DNA from 3 places in the Staphylococcus delphini genome. Region 3 is predicted to be linked to each of the others. Evidence: predicted binding sites of a transcription regulator. Region 3 holds the regulator's gene; each other region holds the start of a gene.
What was found. Region 3 encodes LexA, which represses DNA repair genes until DNA is damaged. Its sites were predicted from a motif close to CGAACATATGTTCG; they were not measured.
Positions count from the first base shown of each region.

Region 1: EL101_RS12680 (YolD-like family protein) is a predicted target of LexA. The motif match lies at 8,747-8,760, and genes of this name have one in related genera.
Region 2: EL101_RS09710 (YolD-like family protein) is a predicted target of LexA. The motif match lies at 5,887-5,900, and genes of this name have one in related genera.

Region 1 covers NZ_LR134263.1:2,702,427-2,711,875, reverse strand. Annotated here, with positions in the region: gene EL101_RS12740 (MFS transporter) at 1-262, opposite strand, end outside; gene EL101_RS12735 (hypothetical protein) at 424-843, shown strand; gene EL101_RS12730 (hypothetical protein) at 960-1,166, shown strand; gene EL101_RS12725 (DMT family transporter) at 1,224-2,108, shown strand; gene EL101_RS12720 (hypothetical protein) at 2,167-2,739, opposite strand; gene EL101_RS12715 (LPXTG cell wall anchor domain-containing protein) at 2,994-5,087, shown strand; gene EL101_RS12710 (hypothetical protein) at 5,336-6,064, shown strand; gene EL101_RS12705 (VOC family protein) at 6,202-6,588, shown strand; gene EL101_RS12700 (hypothetical protein) at 6,726-7,103, shown strand; gene EL101_RS12695 (hypothetical protein) at 7,122-7,784, shown strand; gene EL101_RS12690 (hypothetical protein) at 7,798-8,046, shown strand; gene EL101_RS12685 (hypothetical protein) at 8,261-8,452, shown strand; gene EL101_RS12680 (YolD-like family protein) at 8,471-8,722, opposite strand; gene EL101_RS12675 (recombinase family protein) at 9,191-9,449, shown strand, end outside.
Region 2 covers NZ_LR134263.1:2,064,843-2,075,789, reverse strand. Annotated here, with positions in the region: gene EL101_RS09755 (N-6 DNA methylase) at 1-656, shown strand, start outside; tRNA gene EL101_RS09745 (tRNA-Ser) at 1,603-1,691, opposite strand; tRNA gene EL101_RS09740 (tRNA-Asn) at 1,693-1,767, opposite strand; gene EL101_RS09735 (competence protein ComK) at 1,980-2,597, opposite strand; gene EL101_RS09730 (IDEAL domain-containing protein) at 2,834-3,052, shown strand; gene EL101_RS09725 (lipoate--protein ligase) at 3,274-4,266, opposite strand; gene EL101_RS09720 (YkvS family protein) at 4,454-4,639, shown strand; gene EL101_RS09715 (CPBP family glutamic-type intramembrane protease) at 4,646-5,248, shown strand; gene EL101_RS09710 (YolD-like family protein) at 5,421-5,831, opposite strand; gene EL101_RS09705 (GNAT family N-acetyltransferase) at 5,970-6,545, shown strand; gene EL101_RS09700 (ABC transporter ATP-binding protein) at 6,538-7,188, shown strand; gene EL101_RS09695 (ABC transporter permease) at 7,185-7,949, shown strand; gene EL101_RS09690 (1,4-dihydroxy-2-naphthoate polyprenyltransferase) at 8,263-9,201, opposite strand; gene EL101_RS09685 (isochorismate synthase) at 9,375-10,733, shown strand; gene menD (2-succinyl-5-enolpyruvyl-6-hydroxy-3-cyclohexene-1-carboxylic-acid synthase) at 10,726-10,947, shown strand, end outside.
Region 3 covers NZ_LR134263.1:1,651,053-1,661,999, reverse strand. Annotated here, with positions in the region: gene rpsN (30S ribosomal protein S14) at 38-307, shown strand; gene guaC (GMP reductase) at 388-1,365, shown strand; gene EL101_RS07880 (CAP domain-containing protein) at 1,399-2,388, shown strand; gene lexA (transcriptional repressor LexA) at 2,601-3,224, opposite strand; gene sosA (DNA damage-induced cell division inhibitor SosA) at 3,369-3,602, shown strand; gene EL101_RS07865 (DUF896 domain-containing protein) at 3,873-4,109, shown strand; gene tkt (transketolase) at 4,214-6,199, shown strand; gene EL101_RS07855 (YneF family protein) at 6,357-6,584, shown strand; gene EL101_RS07850 (CcdC family protein) at 6,834-7,304, shown strand; gene sbcD (exonuclease subunit SbcD) at 7,459-8,580, shown strand; gene sbcC (exonuclease subunit SbcC) at 8,583-10,947, shown strand, end outside.

The DNA.
Region 1 (9,449 bases), 1.1 Mb from region 3:
TCAATAAGAGCATTGTGCCCATTATACTTTGATAGAGCAATACAGCTTTCTTTTTAGGGAATGTTTCGATAAGATGTCCGCCTACTATGGACACTGGAAAGTTTGCGACGACGAGTAGTGTCAAAAAGATCCCCGCAAATTTTGGATTCGCTAAGTCGCTTAAATATAATGCAATAAATGGTAAAAATGCCATTGTAATGAATTCTTGAAAAAAGTTACTGATCAGTCGTACGCGTAACGTAATACTTATTTTATGCCACATTGTTTTTTCTCCCATATTTCCGGTAATACGTTTATTGTAGCGTGTATTCGAATGGTTTTCAAAAAAGCCTGACAATTTGTAGTGCTTGGCGCGATCAAATGATACAATAGACCAAACTTAAAATTCAGAAAATAATGATAACAACGAAAGAAGGAATGACATTGAATACATATGAAATTACTTTAAAGGATAATGCTTATAAATATAACAATGTTGCAATGACGTTTAATTTGGATTCGGTAATAGATGAAAAAGGTGACAAAATTTTCAACTTCAAAGTGACGAGCACGTTTGACAACCAAAGTGTTTCAACGGACTTAGCGCTATTTGAGAGTGACATGCAGCAGTTACAGCAATTTGAATTAAAAACGGGTATGACTGACATTAACTTTTTGGAACCCGATCTCTATTTGTCTGTGATTCATCTTGAAGGCGATGAAATCATACTTTACGTCCACTATGATTCGGGTATGTTGTACTCTAATACAGGTACAGATTCGGGTGTAGCGGTTAAATTGAATGTCACTCAACATGCTTTTCTGTCATTTATTGATGAATTGACAGACCTGATTAAAGAGTGAAGGAGCCAATTAAATTGTAAGTTGACTTAGCAGAAAAATATTGAGTTCAATCAATTTGATTTTTTACACAAGTATGTTTAATATAATAACAAATTAAACTTAATAGGGGATGTAAAATGGCGTATTATAAAAATGATTATGAAATGTTTGCAAGAGAATTTAATGAAAAACTTATTGCTTCTGCTAAGTCTTATTTTAAATACGATAATAAGGATGAATATAATGGTTCCTTATTTGTTACTGAAAAAGCATTTATCTTTGCTGCTCAAAAGAAAGCATTTATATATAGAATTCCACTAGGCGATCTTAACATTAAGTTTTAAAGCTATAAAAGCGAAGTTACCTCTTGAAATTGATTAAACAAATATAGGAGTGGGACGATGAACGCTGCGATGTATATTTTTTGTATGCTGATTTGGGGCCTTAATTTTATAGCGGTTAAAATACAAGGGGAAAGTGTAAGTTTAGAAGTGGCACTCCTCTATCGCTCTATGATTGCGTTAGTTTTATTTAGTGTGTTGTTATGGGTGTTACGTCAACGTATTGCATTAAATAATGTAAATTGGTTAACAGTGATAGGCTTCGGTCTTTGCAATTTTACTGTGAGTTATTTGTTGCTCTATTACGGGACGTTTTATAGTACAGCAGCCATTGTGACGCTCATTTTCTCAATGAAGTCTATTTTGACGCCTGTTCTCATCAGCATTGTATTTAAAAAGGCTATTGCTCCTAAAATTTATATCGGAGGTTTTTTAGGGATTCTCAGCGTCATGGTGATTTTGTATCCTGATTTGAATCATTTGTCTAGCCAGTTCATTACGGGCATTGTGATGGCAATCTTTGGAACCATCATCACTTCTGTAGGGGATGTCTTGTCGTTGTTCAATAGTAACAGAGGGACGCACCCGGTTCTTGCAAATACGTTTGGTATGGCGGGAGCTGTTCTATTCTTACTGTTTTATACGTTAATCCAAGGTCAACATTATACTGTTCCTACAGACGTGAATTTTTGGATAGGTCTCCTCTATTTATCAGTTTTAGCTTCTTTTCTTGCGTGGCTGTTTTATTTGAAATTAATTCAAAATATCGGGGCTTCGGAAAGTAGTTACATGGTGGCGATGTTTCCAGCTATTGGGGGCATCGCGAGTGTATTATTGGGTGAATCCCAATTGAGTATGAGTTTAGTTTTAGGCATTGTTTTAGCTTGTTTCGGTGCTTATTTGGCATTAAGGAAAAAAGATGTATCAAACGCTTACCAACATTAAACATATTAAAAACCATTGTCGCGCATCTAAGACAATGGTTTTTAACATACGTCTCTACTTACAATGATAGAAAGGGGTTTGCTTTGAGAAAGGCTTCGGGTGAACTTTTGTTTAACCATTGATCGACTAATGCACCTTCGACGTGACAAATGAAGCGACCGTCGACCATTAAATATTCGCCGTCTTCGGAACCATGACCGAGTATCGCGACGTCTTGATGTGCTTGCTTAAAGTGATTGCGCAAAAAGGATTTCATCTCATTGAATGCGGTAATGTAATCGTGCGCCTCTTCGTTTGGAATGCTGTAAGAACCGACTTTCGTTTGACCAGGGACAAGGCCAGTTGTATCGGAAAGGACCGCTACTGGATTGTAGACCGCGATAATGTCTCCTTCATTGGCAGAAAATGAATAGCGACTTAAAATAAAGTGACTGTTTTGCCAATGCACTTCTTGATAATCAGGTAAATCCTCATATTCTAAATAATACGTTTCGAACTGTATACCTTCTATTGTTTCTGTATGTAACTTCATGCTGTCGACGGCCTCTAACCATGATTTGACTTCTTCTTCCGTTTTGAAAATACCTACGACTTGCCGTGTGTCATATTGTTGTAATTCTAATAAATACATCACGCATCGCCTACTTTCGTTAAGTTGTTTTATAGGTTGATTGTACCTGTTCAAAACGATGTATTCAAAGCGAAATGTGTTGGGATGATTTGAGTCGTACGTCGCTGCAATGTGCCTTGAATTATTATGCTTAAAAACCTATAAACTGAGAAGTGAATAAATTTAATGCTTAGTTAATATTCAGTTAATATCATTTGCCCATTTAATGTATTAAATTTAATAAGTATTGAATATTATTGTAGGTGAGGTTAAGGATGTTAAAAGAAAATTATAAATTAAGAAAATTAAAAGTGGGTTTGGTTTCAACGGCTGCTGCGATGATTTTTGTCATTTCAAATGGGACGGCAGAAGCATCTGAAAATACAGAGACAGAAGTGAAAACGGAAGAACAAAGTGTTGCATCAGAAGAAAAAGAAGGCGTATCAGAATCTGTTGCACTTCAACAAGCGCAGGCCATTCAACTTGATGAAGTACGTCCAGGAGATACACAAGTTTCCGGCTATACGCAGCCGAACAAAGCGATTTCAATCAAAATTGACAATAAAGATATCGTCTCATTAGATGAAGATTACGAGGAAGTCGTGTCAGATGACGAAGGTAAATTTACATACGACTTAAAAGGGCGCAAAATTGTTTACAATCAAAAAGTGGATGTTGAAGCAACGGCCCCATTAAACTTAGAAGAATTAGATGAAGAAGTACTAGAAAGTGACGAGTCGGACAATCTGGATGTATTGGGAGAATTGGAAGATGAAGAAAGTATCGAAACTTCTGTAACAACACCGCGCTACGAAAATGCCTATACAGTTCCAGAAAAACGCTTGGAACCTATGGCAGATCAACACCAAGTTTGGATAGAACCTGTATTAGAAGGTTCAGGCGTGATTAAAGGTCACACTTCAGTCAACGGTAAAGTGGCATTAGCGATTAACAATCAACATGTCAACTTGGGCGATAAACCAGAGCAACTCGAATCCTTAAATGATGTCCAATGGCAAGAGCGTTATGAGGGGATTTGGCGTCAAATTAATGATAAAGGCTTTTTTGAATTTGATTTGAATCGTCTTTACAATAAATCGTATTCACTTCACGCTGACGATGTCGTGACGCTAACATTTAAATCGGATGATGCTAATGATGCGCTAGGACCAGTAGTGTTTAATGTACGTACAGAACCTTTTGAACGTGTAGCGGACGCGCAAACAGTTTATCAACTGAGCGAGCATCCAGCGATTGAAAAGTTAGCTGATGTTGCACAAGGCATCGAGGTACAACCTATATTAGGGGATGTATTGTATTCTGAAACACGCGGTGATCATAAAGTCATTGTAGAGGGTACGAAAAAGGTTGAAGGCCGTACGCAATATGGCAATGCAATCATTCAAATTGACTCTAATCTTGGCGAACATCGCAGTTTCCCAACATTACAAGCAGATGCGTCAGGTCATTTTACATTTGATTTGAAAGAAGCAGGGACACAATTGTTAAACGGAGAAGTATTAACGTTTAAAGTTTTAGACCCACAGACGAGCCAAGTGTTAGCTGAAACAACAATGGGCATTCACCCAGCGGACAAAAAGGGACGTGCATCGGAAAAATCCTTTTTGTATGGACCACTTACAGATGCTGAGAAAGCAAAATTAAGAGAAGAAATTTTACGCCCAATGGTTTTTGATGCTACAGACGATTTAGACCCAGATGCAGAATGGGCTGATGACATGGAAGAAGTAGATCCAGATGCAGCACCTACTGTAGAAAAAGCTGATGAAAATGTAGCGGCAGCATCAACTGATGAAATGGCGGACGTCACTGCAGAAACTAAGGAAAATGGTGAAGTAGATGCCAATACCGCATCGACTGCAACACCAATTGATGAGGCGGATAAAGAAATGCAAACGTCTGAAACGGACAAGGAAGCGGCATCATCTGAAAATGATACGACTTCTCCAATAACAGATGTGACATTGCCAAGTCCTGTAGAGCCATCAAACAACAATGAAGTGATGAATACAACAGCTATCGAAAACATGGGCGACAAAGCAGATATGGTCCGTTTCCAAAACAGACTGCCGTTACTGCAAATGATGCAAAGCCAAGGGACAAAAGACACGCCAACATTGATGCTTCAATGGAATGGGACAACAGAACGTATGACGGATGTCACTCAAGCGATGTCACAAGAAACAGTAGCGAAATCTACGGCGGTGAAAGTATCAAAAAAGTCTTTTACAGCAAAACAAGAAGCGTTACCCCATACAGGTTCTACTACGAAAGTTTCGTTATGGTCCATATTGATGCTTGCTTCGGGCGCAGCGTTGTTAGGGTATAAACGTCGTCGTCAGTCTTAAAACAGGTCTATCTCAAAAAGGATAGAAAGCAATCGGCGTGATGACAAAACGAGCCAAGTTGTTGATATCACGTCACAGTTAGAAATTTATATAGAAGAGAGAATGAATGAGAGCGATTCGTTCTCTCTTTTTTTATGTAAATGAATAAAAAAATATGCGGCTCATACTTCAGTCCTATTGTATATCTAAATTTATTTGATATATTTATAAGTAGATAGTACCAAATATACGCCAGTGAGGTGTTGAACATGATAAGAATAGCTTTTACACTTTTTGCCTTATTGCTTTTGTTAGCTGGATGCGGTGACAAAGACTCTAAAAAAGAAGAGCAAGCATCGACTCAAAACAACAAGACAGAAAAAACAGCAGATCAGAAAGACAACCCATCAGAAAAAGAACAGAAAGAAAAAGCAACAGCAGAAAAAGAAAAACAGTCGGAGCAAGCAGCAGATACAGAAAACAACAATGAGATGAACAGTCAGCAGCAGACACAACAGCAAGGCAATCAGGCACAAACTCAAAATAGTGGAAATCAAGCTACTGTCAACACTCAACAATCTCCAGCACACCAAAATGCGGACGATACGTCTAAAATTGCATTGGCATTTTTCGGCAATGATATCGATCATTACAGTTTAACGCAGTCTGAAATTATGAAAGGTGTGTACGAATATCAAGGTCCAGGTATGACATCGACAAGACAGGTCAACCAATTAACGTTGAAACGTATGCCAGCGATACCTAATGCACCACAAGGGATGAAGTTTTACACTGTTATGCCGGCTAAAGGAAACTTTGCGACAATTATCGGTGTGAATGACAATAAAGTATTCGTCGGTGGTACGCAAGGTGCACTCGTGGATTATCAAAAACTATTAACAACGGGTAAAGAGATGAATGCACAAAGTTTATATCAAGCGCATAAAAATGACCCGGCGTTGACAACGATTACGAATAAAATTCAAATTACAAACTAATAATGTATCATGGCGTGTCTCAGGAAGGATACGCCATTTTTGATGAGTGAGGCGCGTGTATTGAGGGAATATGTTAAATGCGTCGATACCTATGAACAAGCGAAATGATCATAACGATACAAAGAGAGGGAAAAACATTGAAAATTATTGCGACGAGTTTATTTGTGAATGACCAAGAGAAAGCAAAGCAGTTTTATACAACGCAATTAGGCTTTGAATTAAAACATGACATTGATTTAGGTGGGGCACGTTGGTTGACGGTAGTGGAACGTGACTCAGACAATCCTGTTGAAGTTGTGCTCGAGCCGAATCAAAATCCGATTGCGCAAGATTACCAAACACGTCTATTTGAGAGTGGTATTCCGGCGACGATGTTCGGGGTAGATGATCTTGAAGCGACCTATCAAGATTTAACCGCGAAAGGGATTAAGTTTACAAAAGCGCCGATGACTATGGGAGATGTAAAACTAGCCATCTTTGACGATACATGTGGCAACTTGATCCAAATCATTGAACAAGTATAAATAGAAAAGATTTAAAAGCAGATCGCTATTATTGCTTTTTATATAATAGGAAAGGTATAGACGAACAAAAAACTTTTATTTGTGGTTACCATATAGCAAAAGATTTGTTGAGACTTACAGGACAAGAAGAATTACCATTGTTTAATCCATTAAAGGCTGTAGCAAGAAAGAGCAATAATCAAAATAAGAAAGATAATATAAATAAAGTCTCTAGGCAATGGAATGATGTGGCACGTCAATTGAGTGATGCGATTAATTTATTTATTGCATATTGGGATCAGCCTATTTATGGTGTTTTAGCAGCAATACAGTTTGAAATCAATGCTAAATACTATAAACGACCGAAAGACTCTAAAATAAAGTCTGTAAATACATGCTTATATCGGATAATTAATGAAAAGACTTTAAAAGATATAGAACAAGAACTCTCTAAAGAAAATGATATTAAAAATTATGATTTTAGCCTTCTTAATGAGATTTTAAAAAGAAATAACATTAAATCGAGTTTTGGTTAGACACATGAGGTGTAAATATTGAGGAAGAAAGTTTATATAGAAAACCGATACTTGAATTATTTGATATTCAGTGATAATGAAGAAAGTAAGAGTGCAAAGCAGCTATTTGAGAGTATTGGTAATTGGATATTTTCAAATAGCAATCAACAAGAAGCTAAGTTTTTAATAACAGAGATGATATGTGAAATATTTGAGTTGCAGTTTAAAGTAGATTTTAAGTATAGAAGTGAAATAATAGAAGTAATTAAAAGTAAATCTGAGTATATTCATGTAAAAGAGAAAATGAAGAAAGACATAATCAGGGCATACACCGAAACACAACAATTTTTGAAAGATAATCGAAATAATAATGATTTTATTATCTTATATAGGAGCCTAAATCGAAATGAATTAGAGCTGTTTAAGTCAGGTAATCAAAAAGTTACTAGTAATATATTGAATTCTTTTTCTACAGATCCCAACTATCATAGAAGAGAACTACAAGTTTCAGTTAAAGTACCAATTAAGAATGTATTATTTTATGATAACCTATGCCCAATGAGTCGTTCTACAAACTTGGGGTTGTTTGTAGAACGTGAAGCTATAGTTATATGTGAAGATAGCGAATTTTTAATAGATGAAGTTATTAGCGAAGATATTAATATAAGGAAATGTAGAGATATAGAAGAGAATTATAATTAAAGGAGTAATGTAAATGCATGATTTTGAAGATATTATGTTTGTTGCCGAAGATATTTACAGCTATTTTAGTAAATTATCTAGAGAAAATGCTAGAAATGCATCTGAACAATGGGATATTTCTGAAGCACATTCTCAATCTGGTACATTAGCGTTGTGCTTAGAAAATATTTCTAAAAATATCGAAGATTATTCAGCGGAGGAGTTGAGTAAAATGATTTATTCTATTTCCAAAGCCCAAAGAGAAATATTTAAATTAATATGATTTATAATGATACATAGCAAGTGCAATGTATAAGGTATATATAACTTGTTTTACAAAAACCGCTAATGACGGTATAATTAAATTAACGATGAAACAATGTGCATAGGATAGCAAAACCCCCACAGCCGACCAAAGCTTTGTGGGGGTTTTTGTTTGTAATCATTTAATCTTATCATAGATATAGTTTGCAACTATACCTGTAATAATAGGACATATGATACAAGAAACGATGAACATACAAATGTACATAAGGATAGCACACCTCCTTTCCGCACAGGAAGTGCAGTACAATTATAATATAACAATAGAAGAAATGCGTATTAAATATGAAAAATTTAACATTATAGAAGTTTATGAAAAGGCAAAAAATGACAAGAAAGACGTATTGAAAAAAGATGAAGATTAAAAATAGATAAAAAGACCTTCAAAAATCAATATTAACGATGTGATTTAAAGGTATCTTTATCTCATTATTATCATGACCTTTAGTAATAGCAATGTAGTTTTCTAAGGTGTTTATTCGATCGATAAGTCCCTCTATATTTTGGATATAACCATTGTGCCAATAACTTAAAATACAAAAAATGTTCTTGTGCATAATGTATGTAATTTTATCATTTAAAATACTAAGCTGATCTTCAGAGAAAACAGGCATATCAGGATTTATTACTTTCATATAAAAACACCTCACAGCAATATTAGAACATATGTTCGCTTATTGTAAAGCGATATTACAGTAAAAAGAAGTGATAGACAGTGAAAAGAATTTATATTGAAAATATAGATGAATATATTACGATAGACGACCTGGATTTTGAAAAAGTCAGTCAATTAAAATGGCATATTGTTTATACACATCATGTGTTGAGCTGTAGAGCATTTAAAGATTGTTTTTGATTAAAGTATGTTAACAAAAAAACCTCTTTTGACTGTCTAAAAAACGACTTGTTTTTGAGACGAATTTATATCGACTTTAATTATTTTCAGTTAGACCCTGGATTATGCAAAATATCTAGGGTTATTTTCTCTCTATATTCTCAAAACTTGTATCTTTATCTATGTGTTATAATTGTCAAATAACGTGAATTTTGAGATAATACGTAGAGCTCTCATTTGCATCGAAAAATTATTAAGGAGGTAATCTATGGCAAACGTTGGTTACGCTCGTGTTTCTACACAAGATCAAAAACTAGACAGTCAGATTGATGCTTTAAAAGAGTATGGGTGCACTAAAATATTCAGCGAAAAAGTGAGCGGCAGAAAATTTAAAAGAACAGAACTTGATACATGCCTCGAATATTTGAGAGAAGGGGATACACTAGTTATATATAAGTTAGATCGATTGGGAAGAACCACTAAACAATTAATAGAACTTTCTCAGTGGTTTGAAGATAATCATATTG
Region 2 (10,947 bases), 410 kb from region 3:
ATTTAACAAACCTAAAAAATAATATAGAAGAAAAGTGTAATGACCTCCCCAATAACTATTATTACAAAGGTGATTTAAATGATAATTTTTCATTCCTACCATTTGATTATTTTGAAGATGTACCTAAAGAGATAAAGAATAACAATGTAAGTTTATCCAACGAGATTATCGCTTTGCCTAAGAAAAAATTGAAAGACTTAGACGATATAAAACAAATAGCAATACTGACTATATCTCAAAATGGAACTTTTTTAAAAGAACTAACCGAGGATTATGAAGACTACATGAATCACACAATAGTAAAAAAAGGAGATATAATTTATAATCCACACAGAATTAATGTGGGTAGCATTGGTAGTGTAACTTTAAACTATGACATAATGGTTGTCAGCCCGATTTATGAAATATTTAAATTGAAAAATCTAGATCATAATTATTTAGTGAGTCTATTAAAGACAAAGCCCTATTTACAAGTAATAGAGCACTATACTAAAGGTGGCGCTAGACCGACTTTGAAGATAGAAGATTTAGGAAAAATAAAAGTCCCAAAATTAGGACAGCATGAGATAGAAGAACATAGAAAGATAACTTTAAAGATTGAATCTTTATTAGAGCAGATAGAGAATCTGGAAAGTGGGTTTAATTTAAATATTTAAAAATAACCCACATCTGCGTAGTGTACTTGAGGACAACTGTTGCGACGGTTGCCATTTCCCCACCACACCCCATCGGTGTGGTATTTTTTATGAGTAAAATTTAAAAAAGTTAGTGAAAAGGGTTGTATTATCACGAAATTCGTGATATAATTAATATAGAAATTAGGAAAGGGGTGAAAAAATGAACCGAGTCGATAGAGAGGAAACTCTCAAAGAAAAAAAGATAAGGCTTTATAAGGACATTACAGAAATTGTGAGAAATGTAATGGTTATCCTTACAAGCCTTATCGCAATAATCAAAATGATAGTCGGGGGTTAATCCCCCCTCGGCTTCATTATATAATGAGGTGATGAAAATGACAAACAAACAGAAAGATATTATTTCGATAGTCTTTAATGTAGTAATAATTTTGTTGTGTGTCTTTGGCGTTGTGTATATGCTAAGTAATTAAGTATCGACTCGGTTCGTTTAAAATATGGAAAAAGAAATATTGGCAAAAGTTAACGTACTTCTTAAGAATCAAACAAGTTATAAGATTTCTAAAGAAACCAAGCTACCATACCAAACAATTCAGGATATTAAAAACGGTAAAACTAAACTATTAGAATCTAAGTTTAAAACTGTAATACGTTTATACGAATACCAAAAACAACTCGAACGAGAAAACGAATAAAAACCGCCCCGCCTGCAATAGGTGGGGCGGTTTTTATTGGCTGTCGAGAAGTTAGTTTGGTCAACATTTGGTCAACATTTGGTCAACATTTGGTCAACATTTGGTCAACGAGAGGTCAAAAAAATGAAAAATCCCCTTATTTGACCAAATTTTGACCACTTTATTTCAAAACGGATAATAAGGGATATTAAGTGAAAATAAAAAGAACGCCGTCATAACAGCGTTCTTGGTGATTTTAAGGAAACAAATATTAGCCATTGTTTCCTATCTAGCGGAAACGGAGGGATTCGAACCCTCGCGCCGCTTTCGCGACCTACACCCTTAGCAGGGGCGCCTCTTCAGCCAACTTGAGTACGTTTCCATGGCTCCACAGGTAGGACTCGAACCTACGACCGATCGGTTAACAGCCGATAGCTCTACCACTGAGCTACTGTGGAATAACTTTTCAATCACAAATATTATTATATCAACATCATTGGAGAAATCAAGGGTTAATAACAAAAAAGTTAACGGAACATTTACACTATGCGTATATAAATTCCGCTAACTTTACACTTTGTTAAAGAAATAGTCTAGATGAAACATGTTGCGTTTTCTCTCAAGTCATACCATCATGATTCATTCAATACAAGAATTCAAAATAACATAGCTACAAGTAAGTCGCTTTTTTCTTCTTTTCTTCTAATTCTCTCTTTGCATTTTCTAATAAAGCATATTGCGATAGTGCTTCAAAAATATTAAAAGGTTGCTGGTCGTAATCAATAGGTTTTTCAGGATTATGTGTTTGTACTTGATTAGACCTTCCTACTAAATAAGCGAAATAAACACAATTCAAAAATTGATGTTTAATACTATGATGCGAAATAGGCAGCGTGACAGTTAAATCATTGGCAAAAGTGACTTTACAACGGGCGCCTTTTAATGGTTTAAGTTTGACTACGTAATGCATGTTCAGCCAACTATTTTCAGGAACCCTATCCGAGTGAGTGGGGAAAAAGTAGGTTTGATAAATGGGAGTGAGCAATATTGGTGTCTTGTTAGAGATATTGGCGATACGTTTAGCTTGTGCTTTTCTTCCAGAGTACGATTCACCATAATGTCTACAACTGCGCTCAATAATACGTTGGGCACGATCGTGAATAATAAAATGATCACCATCATATCTATAGATTTCCGTACTCGTGAGCGCACCATCAGGACCATCTACTGGTCTCAAAAACATATCTCCTTTACTAATTGCATACATGATGTTGGATTTTTGGTCCATAATAGAACCCTCCTATCTCTTAAGGTGTCGGGTCTCTCTGTCTAATTCTCATTATATGAATATTCTGAATTAAGTCAACGTCGTTTTGTAAATATATGGATAATATTACAAAAATCAGATAAAAATTTGACTTAATTACTTTAAAAATTCAGAAAATTCGTTGCGTTTTGCGCCATGTTTCGTTATACTATTTAATAACTTAATACTATGCATTTAACACAAAGGAGTGACTCAACATGAAAAATCAAACTGATGTAAAGAAACAAATGGTTGCTGACCCGGTCCGTACGATTAATCAGCTGGGCGTTGAACTTGTGATTGCACATGCATTGAAGAACCAAAGAAAGCAGAAATTGCAGTATTTAATTGATGAAGCATTGGTCAATAAAAATGAACAAGCATTTCTAAAGTATACTGATGAATATTTAGAGTTGGAGGCAGTCAACGGTGAGTAGTCAAATTGTATCCACGTCTTCAAATTAAACAGGACTATCCGTCATGTATGGGGTAGTCCTGTTTTTACGTCATTATGTTAAATTTTTAACCCTCTTATATTCAGAAATTAACTAATGAGGTGATATTTACACTTTAAGCAAAAGTAAAATATACTACATTTGCCTCGGAATCAGACGAAGTTAATATACAATATGATTAATGACAGTGTCGTTTACGTGTATTAAACCATCATGTCGATGAGACCATCACGAGGAATGTCACCAAAGTAATGATAAAGATCATAATCTTTCAGCGCTTCTTGAATGGCTGCTCTTTGGTGTAAAACGTCTGTCAGTGCATTTTCAAGTTCGGTCACATCACCTTCACCGAAAAAGTCTCCGAAAATTTTAGCATGCGCAATACGACCTTTTTTGACATCAAGTTTAATTTGAACAAAACCTTTTTCAAATTTATGCTCACGCTCAAAGTTATATTTTGGATTTTTACCGTAATTCCAGTCCCACGCACGATATTTTTCGTTGCTTAACTTTTCAATATTTTTCCAGTCTTCCTCTGTCAAAATATAAGATTCGACTTCTGCTTCACCGAACAATTTTTTGAGTATAATGGCTTTGAATGTCTCAATATCGAGCGGTTCATCTAAAAATTCTTGAATGTTAGCGACACGTTTACGGACAGATTTGACGCCTTTAGATTGAATTTTTGCAGGATTGACACGCAATGCATTTTGCACTTCATCTAAATCGCTGTTCAACATAAGTGTCCCATGACTAAACATACGGTCTTTTACTTTGACCATCGCATTGCCCGAAATTTTAGCTTGACCCACTTGAATATCGTTACGGCCTGTGAGTTCAGCCTTTACACCTAAATCGTTGAGGACTTCAACAATCGGCTGCGTGAATTTTTTGAAGTTATGAAAACTATCGCCATCATCTTTAGTAATAAAGCTGAAATTTAAATTACCGAAATCATGATACACTGTGCCACCCCCAGAAATACGGCGTACGACATCAATCGCATGTGTTTCGATGTAAGGTTGATGCACTTCTTCAATCGTATTTTGATTTTTGCCCACAATGATGGACGGTCGGTTAATGTAAAATAGAAAATAACTATCGTCGTCATCCATAGGTACGGTTTTTAATACGTACTCTTCCATCGCTAAGTTTAATGTTGGATCAGTATGGTTTTGATTACTAATAAATTTCACTCAGAAACACTCCTTTCCCAAAATATGCCCTTACTTATGTTATGCATGATTTAATTCGATTTTTCCAATCATTTATCTTAAAAAGACACTGAATGTAAATAATTTCTGACAATTGACGTAAATTGTTTATTTAAAATGTAAATTTTAGTACAATATATGCTAGTAAATTTCTAAGGGGGACAGAAAGATGACAATTGCAGAAGTAGGAGACATCGTAGAATTCTATGATGGGATACGAGGAAAAGTTGAAAAAATCAATGATAACTCTGTCATTGTTGATTTAACAATCATGGAAAATTTCAGCGAATTAGATTTGCCTGAAAAAACAGTGATTAATCATAAGAGATATGAAATTATTGAACAAAAAGGATAAACGTATATGAAAAAGATCAACAAACCGCTACTTTGGTTTATACTGAGCTTTATTGCTTTCCACATTATTTTAATGTTGTTGTGGGGTGAGCATGGTGTATATTGGCAACTCTATACAGGAATTATGTTAATCGCAGGCATTAGTTATGTTTTTTATCAAAGAGATTTTGCCTCCAAACGACTATTAACTTCCATTGCGATAGGGTTAGCGACTGGCGTTGGGCTTGTACTGATACAAGTCATTTTCTCATGGATCACTTCAGAACTGACGTATGCTTCGTTGATTAAACAATTATCACGAACAGGTGTTTATTTTAAATGGCAAATTTTAGTGACGCTCTTATTTGTTATGCCATGTCATGAATTATATATGCGTACCATTTTACAAAAAGAAATCGTGCGTATGACTTCAAAACCGTGGCTCTCTATATTAGTCGGAGCTTTAGCTTCAGGTTCATTTTTCATCTATTTAGATCAATGGTGGATTGTGACATTCATTTTTGTTTGCCAATTGTTGCTCGGTTTTAGTTATATGTACACACGTCGAATTATCACCACAACAGTCGCTCAAATTGTAGCGGTCGTCATTTTATTGATTTTTCATGGTTAAACTTTACACAGTAAATGTTGTCATTCGTGCAATGTTTGCTGTGTTTTTATGTTTTTTAATGTGATAAAAAGTTATCCAAGTCATCTTTTTGAATCAAACGGTTGCATCTTTTTTCAAATCAGGGTATAGGATAAAATCAAGTCCATCACGCGATGAGATTGCATGCGCGATACTATTCAATCGCATACAATTCGTTCAACCCGATGACTAATCGATCAGTGCGGCGTTCGTTCGTAAGCACCAATTCGTTCGTCAATGTATCGATACTCGCGATATAGCCTTGAATGGTATGGATATGTCCAGCACGCCAATAGTAAATTTTACTAAAAGCGTTGTGCGATATTTTTAAATGCAGCATTTGGTTCAGTTCGTTGATTTGATCTTCACTTAAGTCAGGCCGGTCGATTTTAAGTTGATTGGCTTCGAATTGTTTAATTGCTTCAAACTGTTCGGGCAATGTTGCGAAAGGGGCCCATTTCACAATGCCGCGCCCTCTAGGAATTCGAGTGTTAAGATATTGTCTTGGAATTTTTCGATAGTCTGTTTCGGATTGGTATGCTGTAGGGAGCGTACGATCATGCATGGAAATCACCTCAACTCAATTATAGAACATTTGTTCCGTTTTGTGAAGTATTTTTAGAACGTTTGTTTGTATAAATATTGGAGTATTTTTAAACGTCGGATAAATAGGCTAAAATGTAAAGAGTGAGGTGACTCAAATATGATTAGAAAAGCAACACCCCAAGATGCGCGTGCGATTGCAGAGTTAACATACATCGTTTGGCAAGATATGGAACTTGAAATTGTGCGTCGTTATGAGAAAGAAACCGTGATAGCAGCACTTGTTAAAAGCGCAACAGAAGTTCATTATCGCAATCATATTGAACACGTAGATATTTATGAAGTTGCAGGACAAGTGGCAGGCATCTTGATTGCGTATCCGAGCCAATACGAAACGACATACGAACAGGCTTGGCAAAATTTAACTTTAGCTGAAAATATTCAATTAGAAACAGGCACGCCATTACCTGTATTAGAGGCAGAGTGTGGAGATGTCTATATTGAAACGATTGCCACTTTCCCTGAGTTTCGTGGTCGAGGCATTGCAACAAAATTGATTCAAGCAAGGCTCCAATCGAATCCAGAAGCGACATGGAGCTTGAACTGTGATGAGCAGAATGAACGTGCCTATCAACTGTATCGTAAGTTAGGATTCCAAGAAAAAATGAAAAAAGTACTTTATGGGCATGAATACCGCTATATGATTTATCAAAATGAGGGAAACGCCTATGCTTGAGTTAACAAATGTCAGCTACGAAAGCGGTGAACGCAAAATTTTACACAATATCAGTTGTCATATCGACAAAGGTGAAGCGGTGGCTGTTGTCGGACCGTCTGGAAGTGGTAAAAGTACGCTGTTGAGGTTAATTGCAGATTTAATGAGCCCAACTAGTGGAAATATTGAATTTAAAGGACAACCTTATGCACACTATTCACCGGAAATATTGAGACAGCATATCAGTTATTTGCCGCAAAGTGTGGAATTGTTTGGTGAGACGATTCAAGATAATTTAGCTTTTCCAGCAAAGGTGCGTCAAGTTTCGTTTAATAAGTCTAAAGCAAAAAAGCTGTTAGAAAAAGTAGGTTTAAAAAAATATAAACTTTCGGACAAGGTGCAACATATGTCCGGGGGTGAAAAGCAACGGATTACGATTGCACGCCAGCTCATGTTTACGCCAGATATACTGATGCTAGATGAAGCGACGAGTGCGTTAGATGACAAGAGCAGTCGTCAAATTGAAAAATTGGTGTTTGATTTAGTTCAAGAGGGCATGTCCGTTTTGTGGATTACGCACAATGATGCACAAAGTCAACGCCAATTTCACCGCAAAATGGAAATTCGTGATGGTATGTTAACGAGGGAGGCGCGTTTGTCATGATGAGTACGACTTCGCTATTACTGACATCATTATTGCTACTCATTCCCATTTTAGTTTCGTTTAAAGAGCGATTACATATTGCTAAAGATTTAATTATTGCAGCGATACGTGCAGTGATTCAATTAGTGATCATTGGTTATTTACTGGAATTTGTTTTTAAATTAGAAACGACATGGATTGTACTGTTACTCATTTTAGTCATTATGGTTAACGCGGCTGCCAATACACAAAAGCGAAAACCAGAAGTGGTGCGTCATGCATTTTGGATTTCTTTAGCAGGGATACTCACAGGCGCAACTCTATCTTTAGGTGGTGTGCTTTTAACGGGCGCTATTGACTTTAAACCGAATGAAATTATTCCAGTTGCAGGCATGGTGGGCAGTAATGGCATGATTGCGATTAATTTAAGTTATCAAAATTTAGATCGTATTTTTACGAAAGAGACAACGGTCATTGAAGCTAAACTTTCTTTAGGTGCAAGTCCAGCTATGGCAGCAAAAGAAGCGATTAGGGAAAGTGTCAAAGTCGCGATTGTGCCGACGATTGATTCTGTCAAGACATATGGCCTTGTGTCGATTCCGGGTATGATGACGGGCATGATTATTGCAGGTGTGCCACCGATACAAGCGATTAAGTTTCAGTTAATGGTCGTATTTATTCATACTACAGCGACGATTATTTCAGCATTGGTTGCGACGTATTTAACCTATCGACAATTTTTCAATGCGCGCCATCAATTAGTACAAGCGTCTCAGAATTAGCTGAAGTCGATCATTTGAGGTATGACGTTTAACAGATACATGCATACCGTTATGGTGCAGTATGCGGGACACTCAGAAAAGCTTCTCGATTTTATAAAGTGCGTGAAAATATCAAAAGCGTGGCATTTCTTTAACCTTACGTATGAAAATAGGGGATGACACGAGTGAGAAAAATGGTAAAGTAGAGATATATTAAAATTTCGTAAATACATTTTCGTTTATAAGCGAATAGTGTGGTACGATATATAAAAATGTAAAAAAAGAATCGAAGCCTTTGTTATTCTAAGACCACGATTCTATCGAGTATTTTAACTTATACGCCACCAAGCAGTGCACTAATGTAAATACCCAATGCGTAAAGTAGACCGAATAATGTATTCGTTTTACCTGAAGCCGCCATTGCAGGCATCATTGATTGCGGTGTATCATTCTTTTGGAAGCGACGATACACTTTCACTGGTAGTGGGAAACTCAGTAACACGAGCAAATAGAACAGTGAACCGCCATCTTTGAATAGTGCAGTGTAAATGACAAACAGGTAGGCAATCGCGTAAAATGTTGCTAAAAAGATAAGCGAACCACGCTTTCCTAATAAAATAGGTAAAGTGCGTCTACCACTTTGACTGTCTTTAACTCGGTCACGAATGTTGTTTGACATGTTGATGAGCCCAATCGTAATGACAATAGGAATACTAATCCAAAAAGCATAATTTTGAAGGTTGCCTGTTTGGATGTAAAAAGCGATCACGATAATAATCATACCCATGAAAACACCTGAGAATAATTCGCCAAACGGTGTCCATGAGATTGGGAATGGACCGCCTGTATATAGGTAACCAATAGCCATACATAACAGACCAACAGGAATAAGCCAAAATGAACTTTGAATTGCTAAGTAAAGCCCAAGTATTGCTGCAATGATATAAAAAATAATTGCAAGTCTTAATACATGTTGGGGTGTCATCCCATTACGTACGATGGCGCCACCAATACCTACTGATTCATGGTCATCTAACCCTTTTTTGAAGTCGTAGTATTCATTGAACATATTCGTTGCGGCTTGAATTAACAAACAAGCGAACAACATTGCTAAGAATAAACCGAAATGGAGATGGTCCTCGCTACCTAATAAAAAAAGTTTTGCAGTCGCTGTTCCGACTAAAACAGGAACAACGGATGCTGTTAATGTATGAGGACGCATGAGTTGCCAATATTTGTGAAACGTTGAATGTTTTTCAAATTGAGACGTCATGTTAGTCAACCTCTTTTTTATAATATTTATATTACATTGATATTATAAAAAAGTTCGTCAATGAAATCAATAACAATATTATGGAAAAGACACTTGTGCACACAATCGTCTTTAAAAATGTTAAAATGTAATAATGGATAAAACTTGATTATGATGAAAGAAGTGAGTATGGGATGAGTGTTGATGTCTGCGAACAGGCAATCATCGACGCGGTACAACAAACAAAACAACAATGGGTCTCAGTTGAAGTCAAATTAGAACAACAATTAGATCCGATTACGTTGTTCGATATGTCGAAAGAAGATGCAGGGGACCGTTTTTATTTTCGATTAAATGATAACGAAACTTCTTTTTTTGGATACCGTGTTGCAGCAAAAATAAAAAATGATTTTACAAATAAACGTTCTATTTTTAAAGAATGGGAAAAATTTAAAGATGATATCGCATTAATCCATCCCGATTCTGAACGCCATCATTTACGTATTTGCGGTGGATTTCAATTTTCTACCAAGCGGATGGGGGATGAATGGCGTCGCTTTGGTGTGAATCATTTTATTTTACCTGAAGTCTTAATATCGCAAGTCAATCAAGAAACGTTTTTAACATATACTGTACAAAAAGAAGCGTTTTCGATTGAACAATTATATGAGTTAGTTGAAAAGTTAAATCATTTACCGCGTGTGGTCGTGCAAAATACAACGCCGCCACAGATTAAGCGGATTGAAGATATATATAAAGATGAGTGGGAAGCATTAGTCGAGGAAACGACAGCAAAATTAGCACATGATGAAAAGGTCGTGCTCTCTCGACGTCGTATGGTGCAATTTGATGCGGATATTGAAATCGGGGCCGTATTATATCGTGCACTTAAAAATGAAAAAAATAGTTATTTATTCGCGTTAGAGTCAGAAGATGATATTTTTATTTCTCAAACGCCCGAGCAATTATTTAAGGTTACAAATGGCATGTTATCAACGAAAGCCGTTGCGGGAACAATTCCAAGAACACACAATGAAGCACAAGATCAGGCGCGTATTAATGCGTTGTTAAAAAATGAAAAAAACTTAATTGAACACGGCATTGTCGTCGAAAGCATTCTTGAAGATATTCGACCGTTTATTCAGTATGCCGATTATAATCGTGAGCCACAAGTATTGAAAAATGACCATTTATACCATTTATATACTGAAATTGGAGGCCCATTAGCGCATAAATCCTATATTGAGCTGATAGATGATTTACATCCAACGCCTGCGCTAGGGGGATATCCGAAAGCACGTGCATTAGAATATATTGAAATGCATGAATTTGGTGCACGTGGCCTTTACGGTGCGCCAGTCGGTATGATTGATATGTACGATGATTGTGAATTTATCGTGGCCATTCGCTCGATGTTAATGAATCATCAGCAAGCGTTACTCTTTGCAGGTGCGGGCATTGTGAAAGATTCGGATGCAGCAGAAGAAGTCGCTGAAACAGAATTAAAATACAAACCGATGATGGTAGCTTTAGGGGTGAGTGAACATGACTAATCAGCGCTTTTTGACGGAGCAAGTGTTTCATTTTGTATCAGAATTATATGCATATGGATTACGTGAAGTCGTGATCAGTCCGGGGTCACGCTCCACGCCTTTAGCACTCGCGTTTGAATGTCATCCGCATATTCAAACGTGGATCCATCCTGATGAAAGAAGTGCGGCTTTTTTTGCGTTAGGTTTAATCAAAGGGAGTCAACGTCCGGTCGCG
Region 3 (10,947 bases):
ACGTAATGATTACGATTTGTAAGGAGTGTTCATATATATGGCTAAAAAGTCGAAAATTGTCAAAGAGCAAAAAAGAGAAGCATTAGTCGCAAAATATGCTGAATTACGTAGAGAATTAAAAGCAAAAGGTGACTATGAAGCATTAAGAAAATTACCAAGAGATTCTTCGCCAACACGTTTAACACGCAGATGTAAAGTGACAGGTCGACCTCGTGGTGTGTTACGTAAATTTGAAATGTCTCGTATTGCATTTAGAGAACATGCACATAAAGGTCAAATTCCTGGCGTTAAAAAATCAAGTTGGTAAAGCGATTTCCTCTTTATTTTACTTTGTTCCTTAAAGATAGTATATTATCAAAGGAATAAAAAGATAAAGGGGCTTTTTTTATGAGAATTTTTGACTATGAAGATATCCAACTCATCCCGAATAAAAGTATTGTAAAAAGTCGTTCAGAAATCGATACATCAGTTCAATTTGGACCGAAACGTTTTAAATTACCAGTTGTGCCAGCCAATATGCAAACAGTGATGAATGAACCTTTGGCTGAATGGTTTGCGCAAAATGATTACTTCTATATTATGCACCGATTTGATGAAGCAGCGCGTTTACCATTTGTTAAAAAGATGCAAAGTAAAGGGTTATATGCTTCAATTTCTGTAGGTGTGAAACCTGGTGAATTTGAATTTATTGATGCATTGAAAGCTGAGAATCTTACACCAGAATATATTACAATTGATATTGCGCATGGGCATTCAGATCAAGTGATTGACATGATTCAATATATTAAGGAACATTTACCTAAAGCGTTTGTCATTGCAGGTAACGTCGGTACACCAGAAGGCGTCAGAGAACTTGAAAACGCGGGCGCTGATGCAACGAAAGTCGGCATTGGTCCGGGGCGTGTTTGTATTACAAAAATTAAAACTGGATTTGGGACAGGTGGATGGCAATTAGCTGCAGTCAATCATTGTAGTAAAGCTGCCCGTAAACCTATTATTGCAGACGGTGGTATTCGTACACATGGCGATATTGCAAAATCAGTGCGCTTTGGTGCATCGATGGTCATGATTGGCTCCCTCTTTGCGGCTCACGAGGAATCACCGGGGGAAACAGTTGAAATAGAAGGTAAAAAATACAAAGAGTACTTTGGTAGTGCATCAGAATATCAAAAAGGCGAACGTAAAAATGTTGAAGGCAAAAAGATGTTTGTAGAGCATAAAGGCTCACTGCAAGATACACTTGTAGAGATGCAGGAAGATTTGCAAAGCTCGATTTCATATGCGGGCGGCAAAGATGTTGATGCATTGAGAAAAGTAGATTATGTTATTGTACGCAATTCTATATTTAACGGAGACCGTGACTAAAAGGAGCTGTTCATTATCAAAAAATTTCTTTCAATGATTGGTGTCGGAATTATTCTCTTATTACTCGTACCCATTCAGCCGATTGAAACATTTTCTAAAATTGCGACACCGATTACCCAACAAATCGATCAACTTGTAGAAGGTAAAACGAACGAAACAACACTCAAAAAACCGAATGAACAAAAATTTGCAATTAGAAATATACAAATGAATATGAGTCGCGAAGAAGTCGAACAAAAGTTAGGTCAACCTGAGTCAGAAATTGGTAATGAATACGGAACAAAATGGGAAGTTTATCATCAAGATTTTAGCAACTTTGTGATGGTCAGCTATATTGACAATAAGGTGCATGGTTTATATACAAATCAAAATATGATTACATCGAAAAGTGGTGTCAAATACGGAACGGCTCAAAAAGCGGTACGTAAAGAACTTGGCCAACCAATTAAAGGGATTCAAAAAGGTCGCACCATTTATGAAAATGATAACGATGAATACGATATATTTGATAAAGACGGAATTTATACGACTGCCTTTTATGATCAACATGAAAATAATCAATTAACAGGATTGATGCAAATCAGTCATCAAATGGAAAATAGATTGAACAGTCAATATGCAGCCCCATCAAAATATTTACAAGAAAGTTTTGAGAAAGAAGATTATTATTTATTAAATGCTGAGAGAGTTCAAAAAGGCTTGCAACCCCTGAGCTATTCGAACAAATTAGCTGGCACTGCGCGTAAACATAGTACTGACATGGCTGAAAATCAATATTTTGACCATACAAATCTTAAAGGTGAATCACCATTTGATCGTATGGAAAAAGACGGCCATCAATATCAGACAGCGGCAGAAAACTTGGCATATGGTCAAACGAGTGCGATTTTTGCGCATCATGGCTTAATGAATTCAAGTGGCCATCGTAAAAATATTTTGAATGAAAATGTCAAAACAATCGGTATAGGTGTTGACTTTAATGAGAAACGCCAGCCGTATTGGACTGAAAATTATATAGGATAATGTTTTGAATGGTAATTTTGGGGAATAGCAATCATGGAAGTGATTTAAATGACATCAAAGCAGAACCATTCAAAGCAAAATACTGTGAATAAAAAGAAAACAACAGATGATATTTTAATACAAGTGAAAAAAATTCTGAATAAAAATTAGAAAGAGCGGACCTTACATATCAGTTGTAAGGTCCGTTTTTTGAAGGAGTGGTTTACGCAAGATTACATTTCTCTAAACAAGCCAATGACTTTACCTAATACTGTAACTTGTTCTAGATAAATAGGTTCTAAACTACTATTTTCTGGTTGTAAACGATAACGATTTTTTTCTTTGTAGAAACGTTTTACAGTAGCCTCATCTTCCTCAGTCATTGCAACAATGATGTCACCATTTTCAGCAATCGATTGACTTCTTACAATGACTTTATCTCCGTCTAGAATACCAGCTTCAATCATACTATCTCCCACAACGTTAAGGATAAAAATCTGGCCGTTATGTGTCGATGTAAAATGTTCAGGTAACGGATAATACTCTTCAACATTTTCAATAGCAGAAATAGGTGTTCCTGCTGTAACTTTACCGATGACAGGCACATAGATTGTTTCTTCCATATTCACAGGTTCGCCCATCAATTCATTCACAATCTCTATAGCGCGCGGTTTCGTAGGGTCTCGTCGAATATAACCTTTTTCTTCTAATCTTGACAAATGCCCATGTACAGTCGAACTTGAAGCTAACCCCACAGCCTCACCAATTTCACGAACACTTGGTGGATATCCTTTTGATTGCACGACATGTTTAATAAATTCAAATATTTCACTTTGTCTTTTTGTTAATTCTCTCATTTTCCACACTCCTTCTCAGTACTATTTGTTGATATTATAACATACCACACGAACATTAACAAACGTTTGTTCGTTTTGGTGTTGACATAGAACATTCGTTCTGTTAGATTATTAATACAAACAAACGTTCGAGGAGTGACGAAGATGCTTCACATTAAAAGTTCAGAGGTTTACTTGTTCTTATCAGTGTTTATCATTTCTTTAATTTTATTTTTATCATTCTTTTTACTCGCCACTGATGCAAGCAAAACAGAACAAACGTACGAAATGACAGATCATCAACTTAAAACGACACAAACAGAACAACATCAAAAATACGAACAGCAGCGCAATCATACCAACGAACAGTCCGTTGTAGCCGTGACGCTGAGTCATTAAATAAGCCACACAAAGACCATAGAGAGAAAAAGGTTCAGGTTATCTTCTCTATGGTCTTTTTCTAGTTTCTTCTTTAATATGTGTAAATTCTTTAAAAATACGAAAGGGTCTTTTTAGTGGAGGAAATGAAATACTATATGAGAAAAAAGTATTAGTTCTGAATAACGCTCAAACAATGACAGCGCTTACTTTCGTACCGAGTTCAAGCGTTTGGTTTTATAACATTTTTCTGTTATATTTTTGTAAAGAAAATCACGGAGGAGAGCTCATATGCTTAGTAAAGAAAAGTTAAATCGAATTAATGAACTCGCAAATAAGAAAAAAAGTGAAGGCCTTACTGAAACGGAAGCAAAAGAACAATCTCAATTAAGAAGTGAGTATCTAGAAGTATTTAGAAGCAGTTTTAAAAGCCAAATCGAAAACACAAAAGTGATAGATCCAGATGGCAACGATGTAACGCCTGAAAAATTAAAAGAAGTTCAAAAGCAAAATCAATTGCGTAGTTAGTATTTTTGAATAAAATGGATAACGCGGTGCCATTTATTAGGCTTCGGACACTGTTTCGGTTATAATGTAATTATGATATGGAATGAGAAAGGAAGGATTTTCAAATGAGTCAACGAAATGATAGCTTAGCTATAAATACAATACGTGGATTAAGTATTGATGCTATTGAGAAAGCGAATTCAGGTCACCCTGGTTTACCAATGGGGGCAGCACCAATGGCATATACTTTATGGACACGCCATTTAAACTTTAATCCAAATTCACATGAATATTTCAACAGAGATCGCTTTATTTTATCAGCAGGTCACGGATCAGCATTACTTTATAGTTTATTACATGTGTCTGGTTCACTTGAACTTGATGAGTTAAAACAGTTTAGACAATGGGATTCTAAAACACCAGGACACCCAGAATATCACCATACACAAGGCGTAGAAATTACGACTGGACCACTTGGACAAGGTTTTGCAATGTCAGTTGGTATGGCAATGGCTGAAAAACATTTAGCTGCTAAATTCAACAAAGATATCGACGTTGTTGATCACTACACTTATGTATTGGCATCTGACGGTGACTTAATGGAAGGTATTTCACATGAAGCAGCTTCACTTGCAGGGCACTTAAAATTAGACAAATTGATTACACTTTATGATTCAAACGATATTTCTCTAGATGGGGAAGCTTCAAAAGCATTCTCTGAAGATATTAAAAAACGTTTTGAAGCTTATGGTTGGAACCACATTCTTGTAAAAGACGGTAACGACATTGAAGCGATTGATAAAGCGATTGATGAGGCTAAAGGTCAAGCTGGCCCAACAATCATTGAAGTGAAAACAATCATTGGTTACGGTTCACCTAACAAATCTAACAGTAACGCGTCACATGGTGCGCCACTTGGTGAAGAAGAACGTAACTTAACATTCGAAAGCTATAACCTTGATCCATCTAAACACTTCCATGTTGAAGATGAAGTTTATGACATTTTCAATTCGACAATGATTCAACGTGCGGATGAAAACGAAAAAGCATGGAAAGAAAAAGTGGAACAATACGCTGAGAAATACCCTGAATTATACAAAGAGTTCGAAGATGCTATGGCAGGTAAATTACCTGAAGGCTATGAAAATGAACTTCCTAAATTTGAACTTGGTCACAAAGGTGCTTCTCGTGCAGACTCTGGTGATGTGATTCAAGCCTTAAGTAAAGCAGTACCAACATTATTCGGTGGTTCAGCTGACTTAGCTTCATCAAACAAATCAAATGTTAAAAACGAAACTGACTTCTCTGCTGAAAATGGCATTGGTAAAAACGTATGGTTCGGTGTACGTGAATTCGCAATGGCTGCAGCGGTTAACGGTATGGCTGCACACGGTGGTTTACACCCATATGGTGCGACATTCTTCGTATTCAGTGACTATTTAAAACCAGCATTACGTTTAGCAGCGATTATGGGCTTGCGTTCAACATTCGTATTCACACATGACTCAATTGCTGTAGGTGAAGATGGTCCAACTCACGAACCAATCGAACAATTGGCTGGTTTAAGAGCGATTCCTAACTTAAACGTTATTCGTCCAGCTGATGGTAACGAAACACGTGTTGCATGGAAAGTCGCTGTTGAATCAAACGACACACCAACTGCATTAGTATTAACTCGTCAAGGTTTACCTGTATTAGATGTGGAAGAATCTACAGTTGAAGAAGGCGTAAGAAAAGGTGCTTACGTTGTATTCGAAACTGAAAAAGCTCCAGAATATGTTTTATTAGCATCTGGTTCAGAAGTAAGCTTAACAGTAGACGTTGCTAAAGCGCTTGAAGAACAAGGTAAAGGTGTACGTGTCGTTTCAATGCCAAACTGGAACGCATTTGAAAATCAATCAAAAGCATACCAAGATGAAATTTTATTACCACATGTTGAAAAACGTGCGGCTGTTGAAATGGCAGCTTCATTAGGTTGGCATAAATATGTTGGTATGAACGGTGTTGTCGTAGGTATCGACCGTTACGGTGCAAGTGCGCCTGGCGACTTAGTTGTTGAGAAATACGGCTTCACTAAAGAAAATGTTTTAGCAGAAATTGAAAAATTATAATTTCCTCTAAAATAGTGTCAAATATAGCGTCGAGCTCGATCAGTCGATTTTGAGCTCGGCTTTTCTTTTTGGATTTGGTATAAATTTGTCTTCCATATCTTGAAAAGCATACATAATTTTAGTAAAATGCAAAAGGATAAAGAAAGTGGGTGAAACTATGGCTACATGGTTAGCAATTTTATTAATTGTTATTGCACTTATCGGTGGATTAGTTGGGGGCTTTTTCTTAGCACGTAAATATATGATGGATTATTTAAAGAAAAACCCACCAATCAATGAAGAAATGTTACGCATGATGATGATGCAGATGGGACAAAAACCATCTCAAAAGAAAATTAATCAAATGATGACAATGATGAACAAAAACATGGATAAAAAAATGTAATGTTCTTTAACGTTAACGATAGCAAGGATTTGTGCTGGAATTAGAAACGCGCACATCCTTGCTATTTTCTTTTTTGAATGTATCTGAAACAGAAGTTTTGGATTCAACCGTTCAATTATACTTTTTAGTTTGGAAAACTGCTGAATATATTCGTTTTCCATTCAAAACGACAAGTATAGACTATTACTCATTTGGGGTGTCATATGATATACTTATTGGTATCTTTGGATGATGTTAGGAGGAGCAGCGTTGACATATTTAGTTCTATCCATACTCATTGCGTTTGTAATGGGTGCAGGTGTCATTGTCATTAGAATGAAGGCGCAAAAATATCCAGTAAATACAAAGAAAATTATTTTGCCTCCTTTCTTTATGGCTACGGGCGCACTGATGTATGTCGTCCCTTATTTTAGATTAACTGGGTTTGAAATCATTGAATCCGTCGTGTTAGGGGTTGTTTTTTCAAGTGTACTCATCATGACCTCGCATTTTGAAGTCAAAGGTAGCCAAATTTATTTAAAAAAATCTAAAGCATTCCCATTTGTACTGGTCACGTTATTACTGATTCGTACAGTACTGAAAGTCTTTTTAGGTAATTCTGTAGACCCTGGGGAATTAGCGGGGATGTTCTTCTTGCTCGCGTTTAGTATGCTTGTACCTTGGCGACTTGCGATGCTTTATCGATATAAAAAAATCAAAAATCAAATTGTCGCATCATGAGTATGTTATTGACCTTTGCAGTGAGCGTGCTGCGAGGTCTTTTTCTATAGTTGAAAGCAAGTGCAAAATGATAATAAAAATCGTCGGTCGTCACTTGAAATGAACCGTAGCATGCTATAAAATAAAGTCGAACATTTGTTCTGAGGTGATGGAATTGAAATTAATACATACGGCCGATTGGCATTTAGGCAAAGTTTTAAACGGTCATTCGTTTTTGGAAGATCAGCAATATGTTTTAAAACAATTGATTGAAGTGCTTGAACATGAACAACCGGATGCGCTCATTATTGCAGGAGATATTTATGATACGGCTTATCCGAGTAAATACGTGATTCAACTGATGGAAGAAACGATTGCAAAAATCAATTTAGAGATGCAAATTCCGATTGTGATGATTAATGGCAATCACGATGGTAAAGAACGTTTGCGCTATGGTGCTTCTTGGTTTCGACATAATCAACTTTATATTACGACAGAAATTGAGCAATTTTTTGAACCAGTGATTTTGGGGAATGTGGCCATTTATACGCTGCCGTTTTTTACTTTATCTGAAGCACGTGAGTATTTAGAAGTTTCTGTAGAATATTATGAAGAGGCTGTGAAAAAACTAGTCGATCAAGTACGACCACAGTTAAATCCTGCAATGACGAACATTTTAGTGGGGCATTTTACGCTGACAGGTGCGCCAAAAAGTGATTCGGAACGCGACATTACGATAGGTACCATTGAAGCGGTATCGCCACAATTTTTGTTGGATTTTGATGCGGTCATGCTGGGACATATTCATCATCCTTTTGCGAGTCAGTATCAAAACGTCGTGTATAGTGGTTCGCTGTTACAATACTCATTTTCCGAAGTGCAACAAGCTAAGGGCGTGCGCCTATTTCATATTGAAGCCGATCAAGCGATGCGACAAAGTTTTATCCCGTTAAAGCCAGCACGTGAGTTAGAAGTTGTGGAAGCAAGTTTTGACGATATTATGAACGGCCGATTTAAGCGTAAAAGTGATGACAGTTATTTTCATTTTAATGTTGAACATTTAACGCATGTCAAAGACCCTATGCAAAAGTTGAAACAGATTTATCCAAATACATTATCTTTAACACAACAAACGCTACCGTCATCTTATCAGTCTAAAATACTGACAGATGTTAAAAAGTTATCCCCATTAGATATCGTAGACCGATTCTACTCTGAAATGACGACCGGTACGCTTTCAGAGACGCAAAAAAGTAATGTCATCCAGTTGTTAGAAACGATGAATGAGGAGGAATAATCATGAAACCATTAAAATTGCATCTTCAAAATTTCGGCCCATTTTTAGATGAGACGATTGATTTCTCCCGCATCCAATCCAATCAACTGTTTCTGATTAGTGGTAAGACAGGTTCAGGTAAAACAATGATTTTTGATGGGATTGTGTATGCATTGTATGGGCGTGCATCTACAGAAAAAAGAGAAGTGAAACATTTAAGAAGTCATTTTGCAGATGCTACCAAACCTTTAACCGTCACGTTTGAATTTGAAATTTCTGGTAGATTATATAAAGTCGTTCGTGAAGCATCGTTTTTAAAACCGGGTAATAAAAATGAAACGAAACCGAAGCTTGAAGTGTATCGTCATGAGGCAGGACGTTTTGAACTCATAGAAAGCACGATTCAAGCAGGGGAACGCTTTATTTTAGATCTTCTAAAACTTAAGCAAGATCAGTTTAGACAGTTGTTCGTATTGCCTCAAGGTGAGTTTAAAGAGTTTTTAGTCTCAAATAGTACAGATAAGCAAACCATTTTAAGAACGCTCTTTAATACGCAATTATATGATATGTTGAAAAATCGACTCACTGATAAAACGAAAAACATGAAAATTGAAATCGATCAAATCTATACTAAAATACAAAGTGCTTGGGATGAATTGTATACACTTGACCATCCTGATTTGGTAGTGGAAAAAGGACTCAAAAGTGAACAATATGATTTGATGATGTCAGCCTTACCTCAATTTGAAACGATTGCAGAACAACAAGTCTTAAAAGTGCAACAAGAAAAATTAAAGGTTGAAAAAGAGTTAAATAGGGTGAATGAAGCAGTAGATCGTCAAATTTTACGCCAACAATTATCTGAACAACAGCAACAATTGAAGATAAAACTTGAACAATTTAAAGTACGTCAACCGCACATTCAGCAACTTGAACAGCAATTAAAGTTAATGAATGAAAGTAAAATGGCGCTGAAACTGTATCAAAATCTTCAAGAACTTGAAGTGACATTAAAGAGACAACAAAATGAGCATAAACAACTGCAAAATGAAAACGAAAAATTAGAAACAGAACAGATTGAACAGCAAGAAGCGCTTGAAACGCATTTATTACAAGAAGATGAGATGAACCAAAAAGCACAGTATCTTGAGCGCACACGTCATTTTTATCAAGAGTGTGAGCAATTGAAAGAAAAATATGCACGTATGACAAGCATTGAGCAAACGACGCAAAAGTTAGTGCAGCATAATGAAGAAGCAATGCGAAAACTTGAAGCGATTGATAAGGACGATATAGAACGCCAACCTGATTATGAACAAAAATCACAATTACAAGCTGAACAGGCAGCGTTAGTAGAAAAAATTGCGACATTACGCATCGCACAAAATCATGCAACGATTCAAGCGCGTCAACAACATCAGCTTCAACAGTACACTGAGGATTTAAAGCGAATCGATGCGGAGATTGCTCAACAGCAGGCGAATATTCAAGCTATCTCAGAAAATGAACAACAGTTGTTGAATCATGAACAAGCTGTGATGACATTGCGTGCGACATTAAGTCAAAATGATCCGTGTCCGGTATGTGGGCAAACGGTGCATCATGTTGAAGCGGATGCAGATATAGAGCAAATTAAAAAGATTCAACAAGAAAATCGTATTATTGAGCAAACACTTGAAAAACTTAAAGAACAAAAGATTAAATGTGAAGCGAATATCACACACACGAAAGCACGTCTTGCTGAAATCGGTGAAGTTGATTTTAATGAAGAAGACCTCAAAAAGGCAGAAACGGAGCAACACGACATCAAACAAAAACTAGAGGCCATCGATAAAGAAAATTCACGCATTGCAGCCATCCAGGAAGAAGTGGGTCGTATTCATCGAGTGATAGACGAAAATCAACAACAAATACAATTGTTAAAGAAAGAGCAAGAATACATTCAAGAGCGTATGGACAGATTTGTTGCTGAAACGGCATACGACAATATTGAGGCATTCCAAACTGCCTTTACCCAATTAAAATCAACTGTCAATCAGTTTAATCAAGAAAAAGTAACATTAACAGAACGACGTGATCAACTTGCAACAAAGATCAAAGAGCAACAATATGAGATACAATTGCTTGCACAGCAAATCACTGAACGTTCAAAACAAGTGCAAACTTTGAATAATGACATTGATGAAGCATTGGAAGCATTAAATATTCAAAATCGTGAAACATTATTCGATATTTTACAAGATAGTGTGCATAAGGAAGCGTACGAACAACAAGTGACAACGTATTATCAAGAAAAACAAATGGTAGAACTTAAAATACAAGATGTGTCTCAGCAACTTTCCACCATCACTGTTGAAGATTTAGATGTTTTAAAAGTAAAACAACAGC